Regions from separate parts of the Priestia sp. 10L35 genome, predicted to be linked through region 1. Evidence: riboswitches for the same ligand, from Rfam matches in the RefSeq annotation. Region 1 holds a riboswitch; the other holds the start of a gene.
What was found. Region 1 has a riboswitch for cyclic di-AMP ahead of AC1DEF_RS27330 (cation:dicarboxylate symporter family transporter). Riboswitches for the same ligand answer to the same signal wherever they lie in the genome.
Positions count from the first base shown of each region.

Region 2: another riboswitch for cyclic di-AMP. It lies ahead of AC1DEF_RS04325 (dicarboxylate/amino acid:cation symporter); the one in region 1 lies ahead of AC1DEF_RS27330 (cation:dicarboxylate symporter family transporter).

Region 1 covers NZ_JBFTKA010000017.1:18,791-21,972, reverse strand. The annotation lists gene AC1DEF_RS27335 (undecaprenyl-diphosphate phosphatase) at 260-1,084, shown strand; cyclic di-AMP (ydaO/yuaA leader) riboswitch at 1,358-1,497, shown strand; gene AC1DEF_RS27330 (cation:dicarboxylate symporter family transporter) at 1,604-2,863, shown strand; gene ytvI (sporulation integral membrane protein YtvI) at 3,077-3,182, shown strand, end outside.
Region 2 covers NZ_JBFTKA010000001.1:850,737-853,918, reverse strand. The annotation lists gene AC1DEF_RS04330 (aspartate aminotransferase family protein) at 1-452, opposite strand, end outside; gene AC1DEF_RS04325 (dicarboxylate/amino acid:cation symporter) at 561-1,796, opposite strand; cyclic di-AMP (ydaO/yuaA leader) riboswitch at 1,977-2,131, opposite strand; gene AC1DEF_RS04320 (NAD(P)/FAD-dependent oxidoreductase) at 2,733-3,182, opposite strand, start outside.

The DNA.
Region 1 (3,182 bases):
CTAAGGACCCGGAATTTATACCGAACATAGCGACTGCTTTTTAAAACAAATAAAAGCTGATATCTTGTTTTTTGGTTATAGCATGTAAGGTTTTTATTACAAATTATTAAAGATTCTTATCTTTTTGCAAATACACATTGTATTTCATAGTTTTAACAATTATGATAAAAAAGCAAGTGTCAAAATAGGAAAATAGTTGAGCATGGAAAACGAAGCGATAAGCTTATTAATTTGAAAGAAAGGCAAGGTATATAGCTTTATGTGGGAAATTATTGTAGCAATCATTTTAGGGATTGTAGAAGGTTTAACAGAGTTTGCTCCTGTTTCGTCAACTGGGCATATGATTATTGTGGATGACCTGTGGTTAAATTCAAAAGAATTATTTTCATCTCCCGTAGCTAATACATTTAAAATTGTTATTCAGCTAGGGTCGATCTTAGCAGTAGTAGTTATTTTTAAAGATCGTTTCATTAATTTATTAGGATTGGGAAAAAAGCCAGCCGCTCCAATTGGACCGACAAATCGCTTGAATTTAATGCAAGTAATTGTTGGTCTGTTACCCGCAGGAGTGTTAGGACTTTTGTTTGATGATTATATTGATGAACATTTGTTTTCTTTAAATACGGTGCTAATTGGCTTAGTAGTCGGAGCTGTATTAATGATTCTAGCAGATTTGTTTGGACCTAAACGTCCGCGTGTAGAGACGGTGGACCAAATGTCTTATGGACAAGCACTGGGGATAGGACTGTTTCAATGTATTGCTCTTTGGCCAGGTTTTTCTCGTTCAGGCTCAACGATTTCAGGAGGGGTTCTTCTTGGAATGAGCCATAAGGCAGCGGCAGATTTTACATTTATTATGGCAGTGCCAATCATGGCAGGAGCAAGTGGACTTTCATTGGTTAAAAACTGGCAGTATTTCACATCAGATGCACTACCGTTTTTTATTGCTGGTTTTATCAGCGCCTTTATTTTTGCGCTGGTGTCTATTCGCTTTTTCCTGAAATTAATTAATCGTATCAAATTAGTACCATTTGCACTATATCGAATTGTGTTAGCAGCTATTCTATATTTTGTATTTTTATAAAATAAACATGCGTGTTTTTTAGTCCCTTAAACTTCTAATAGAGACTCAAAGAGCAAGAAAAAGCTATTGCAACATTGCAATAGCTTTTTTGTATAAATATATATTATCGCCTTTTGAAAGCGTTTTATAAACATGGGTATTGACAAAACGTGTCGAAAAATAGTAAATTAATATTTGTGCAGTATAAAGTTAAGTAAAAGTAAGACTTCTGTTTAGTTTTATTGACTGTAAAAAACGTATGACAACGTATAGATCGTTTTAATTTTATAAAAACTGAATAATAAGCTTAATCGTATAGAGCGGGGGAATCATTATCGGCAGTAAAGCTGCCTTGGGGTGAATCCTTACAAAAGGTAGGAAACTCTCAATTCCGAATCCGACAGTTAACCCCGTTTGCTTTATTGAGAGAAAGAGCCCAAAATAGCGTAAGTAAAAGGCTGTTCTTTCTTAAGAATAGTCTTTTTTTGTTTTTTCAGAAAAGTATATACAAATGTCATACATCTTTGGGGAGGTACATCTATGAAAAAAATTCGTTTTGGTTTGGCTACGCAGATTTTTACCGGATTAATCCTCGGTGTTCTTGTAGGGGTAATTTGGTTTAACGATCCGCGTGTAGTAACATACCTACAGCCGCTAGGAGACCTATTTTTAAGATTAATTAAGATGATTGTTATTCCAATTGTTATCTCAAGCTTAGTCGTTGGAGTTGCAGGAGCAGGGAGCGGCAAACAGGTCGGAAAGCTCGGCGTTAAAACCATTCTCTATTTTGAAATTATTACGACTTTTGCAATTATAATCGGTGTATTGGTTGCTAATATTTTTCATCCTGGGCAAGGTGTAGACATTCATTCAGCACAGAAGAGTGATATTTCACAATATGTTGAAACATCCAAACAGCAAGAAGGAAAGTCAGTGGCTGAAACTTTCTTACACATTGTTCCGACAAACTTTTTCCAGTCAATTGTTGAAGGAGATATGCTAGCAATTATCTTCTTTACAGTGTTATTTGCACTAGGAGTAGCGGCAATTGGGGAAAGAGGAAAGCCAGTTGTACAATTCTTCGACGGCGTTTCTCACGCAATGTTTCACGTGGTAAACCTTGTAATGAAAGTGGCGCCAATTGGTGTATTTGCTTTAATTGGTGTAACAGTTTCAAAATTCGGCTTAGAGTCACTCCTTTCATTAGGAAAGCTTGTTATCTTAGTTTACTTAGCGTTAATTTTCTTCCTACTTGTTGTATTAGGAGGAATCGCGAAATGGGCAGGAATTAACATTTTCCACTTATTCCGCTATATGAAAGATGAACTGTTGTTAGCATACAGTACATCTAGTTCTGAGACAGTTCTTCCGCGAATTATGGAAAAACTTGAAAAGATGGGCTGTCCAAAAGCTATCGTATCGTTCGTTGTACCAATTGGTTATACATTTAACCTAGATGGTTCCGTTCTTTATCAAGCGATTGCAGCGTTATTCTTAGCGCAGGTGTACGGTATTGATTTAACGATCGTTCAACAGCTGACGCTCATTCTGGTATTGATGGTTACATCTAAAGGAATGGCTGCGGTGCCAGGAACATCATTTGTTGTATTACTGGCTACTCTTGGAACAATCGGCGTTCCGGCAGAAGGATTAGCCTTCATTGCTGGAGTAGACAGAATCATGGATATGGCACGCACGGTTGTTAACTTAGTAGGAAACACACTAGCAGCAATTGTGATGTCTAAATCTGAAGGCAAATTTGACCCTAAAAAAGGTACAGAGGTCATGAGAGCCGGCTAATTTATAAATTAAAAAGCTACTTATTCTATTCAAAAAATTAGAATAAGTAGCTTTTTTCATAATAATTCCTTTATTATTATGGAAATTGACCCTATAATATGTAACATCAGGTATAAATATGTCCAAATTTTATTCTTACATAAAAGCAGTCACTGGTTCCTTTCTTTATCAATAAATATAGAGATAGCTTAGCTAGTTGGGGGATAGTAGAGTATGTGGAAAAAGCGAATATGGGTCATCGCCTCGATAGTAATCGTATGTTTGTTAATCCCTTACAGTTTACCGATTGTGTTTGCTTTATTAACAGCATTAGCGCTTG
Region 2 (3,182 bases), on a different contig from region 1:
CGTCTTCCAACGTGCCCTGACATAGACAGAGCTCCTATTGTAATACCGTGATAGCTCATCCAGCGTGACAAAACCTTTGTTTTGGTTGGCTTTCCTTGCTCTTGAAAATGCTGAATTGCCGTTTTCATAGCCGTTTCAGTCGCTTCTGTCCCGCTGTTAACAAAAAAGCTCCACTGGAAATGATTGCTGCTTAATTCACATAGTTTCTTAGCTAAGGCTTCTGTTGGATCACTTGTAAACTGCGACCGATATACAAACGCAACTTTCTGTGCCTGATCGGTCATCGCATCAATAATTTCTTTTACGCCGTGTCCAATACTTGCTGTAACTGCCCCCGACGAAGCATCTATGTACCTTTTTCCATCTTGGTCGTACAAATAAATTCCTTTTCCATATGAAATAACTGGGTAGTCGTCGTCGAGCAGCGGCTTTATTACATGAGTTTTATTCATTTCCGCACTCTCCTTTCAAACATACACTCTTATTAAACTGTATGCTGAAACGAAGAGTTTCTTGCCAATAAAAAAAGCCCTAGCATATAACTAGAGCTTTTACGCTTATTAAGCTGATTGCGTTACAGATTTATCGATACGCTTTGCTTCTGACTCAGCCACAATAACGGCACACGCAGCGTCTCCCGTAATATTTACAGATGTACGAAGCATGTCAAGCAAGCGATCAATTCCAATAATCAATCCGATACCTGCTACAGGCAGACCAACCGAACTCAATACCATTGCTAGCATAATGAGACCAACTCCAGGCACACCTGCTGTACCAATACTAGCAAGCACCGCTGTCAATACAACCGTCACAAGAGCACCCAGCGACAGGTCAACGCCGTATACTTGTGCAATAAAAATAGTCGCTACACCTTGCATAATTGCCGTTCCATCCATGTTAATGGTAGCACCTAACGGCTGAACAAAACTGCTGATGGACTCCGGGACACGAAGATTTTTTTGAGCCACATTCATTGAAATCGGAAGCGTTGCGTTACTGCTTGATGTACTGAATCCAACTGTCATCGCAGGAGCAAAACCTTTAAAGAATTCAATTGGGTTACGTCTGGCCATAAGAGCGACTGATCCCCCATATGTTACGATCGAATGGATAAACAGTGCGAGCACGACTACAATCATGTACAGCCCCATCGCTTTAATTGCCTGCCAGCCTTGACTTCCGACTGCTGTTGCAAGAAGCCCAAATGTTCCGTAAGGAGCAAACTTCATCACTAGATTCACAAGGTACATCATCAATTCATTGCCTTGCTCAAGTAAATTGTAAAGCCCTTTTGTTTTACTTCCAAGCATCGTTATACCAAAACCGATAAAGATAGAGAAAACGATAAGTTGAAGCATATTCCCTTCAGCCATCGCTTGAATTGGATTGACTGGAATCATATTTAAGAATGTTTCTCCAACTGGCGGTGCTTTTTCGGCTTCAAAAGAAGCGTTTTTTGTATCAAAAGATCCAAATGTTCCTGGTTTAATAACAAATGCTAATAATAAACCAATTACAATAGCAACGGTTGTTGTCACTAGGAAGTACGAAACTGTTTTAGCCCCGATTCTTCCTAGTTTTTTAGGATCTCCTAAACCTGCTACACCTAACGTGATAGAGAAAAACACAATTGGTACAACAAGCATTTTAATTAAGCTTAAGAAAATTTGGCCAAGCGGTGTAAACAAGTACTTGTCCAGCGGAGCAAAAGCACTTGGAGCAAAAGCGTTAATTAACACTCCCACAATAGCACCAGCAATTAGCGCGATAATGATCTTTGTCGATAGCTTCATAGATTTACCTCCCGTAAATAAATTATATTAGAATGATTCTAACTACTATACTTATTTTACCATGCATTGAGAACGATAACACTCAAAATATACAATATATTAAAAATTTTCAGATTAATAGTTTAGGAATATTTTTAGCTATACAAAAAACCATGAGAATATCATGGTTTCATAGACCTGTTATTCCCTCACTGAATGCTTACGGAGTTAGCTGTCGGATTCGGGTACGTGAGTTACCCTACTTGATTCATTCAAGATTCACCCCAAGTACATTACGCACAAATATGGGTCCCCCGTTCTCTTATAAAACAAAAGAGATTAAGCAAATAATTTTCTTTAATATTTTTGCATGATAATAATTGTTACTTTAATTAAAATTCATTTTATATGTTTCTGTCAAGTTTTTATTCAAAGATAATGCATGATTTTATCATAAAAAGTTGATAATTGTTATATTTTAAAATTTTTACATCATATTTCAATAAACTATAAATACTTATTTAACAAGACTTACAATCTAATGGATAAAAAATTAATTCAAAAAATAGTTTGCAAAGTGAACTTTCTTCTCATTAACTTCCATTCATGAATTTGCATAATTATTCTAACATCCGTGTACTTTATTGCATTCATAAATATTTTACTCATCAAAAAATAACTCTTTTCAACTGTTGATTTTATCCTTGTATTGCTTGATATACCCTCCCTAAAATTTCACTGAATTTATTGATGCAAAGAAATGGACATTATCAATTCGCCTTATTGTATTTAATTCTGTTCACGATAGAAGGATGTATTCCGTCATACTTTTTAGAAAAGAGCGGGTAATTATCATATAAAACTATCGGAGTTGGAGCGGTACAAGTTCTTTACTTTTTACTTAGTCGCTCTCGTTATTTAACACATAAAAAAAAGGGGCCGTGACGGCCTCTTTTTTTATACAGTAACAGGTTCAGAACTTGCTTTGCGATTCTTTAATTTTTCAACAATGTCACGCGCTACCCACACACCGCACGCACTTGCCTGCGCGAGCCCTCGCGTAATACCAGCTCCGTCTCCTCCCACGTATAAACCAGAAATTTCAGTTTCAAACTTATCGTTTAACTTCGGACGGGCGGAGTAAAATTTCGCTTCCACACCGTAAAATAGCGTATGTTCAGATGCTAACCCAGGCGTTACATGATCCAGTGCTTCTGTCATTTCAATTAAGCTTTTCATCGTATTATAAGGAAGCACTAAGCCCAAGTCACCAGGTACAGCTTCTTTTAACGTTGGTTCTAAAAAGCCTTCTTTAATTCGAGTCGCTGTTGAACGACGGCCCTTTAAAATATCTCCATACTTTTGAACAACTAAGCCCCCGTTTGACAGCATATTAGCTAATCTTGA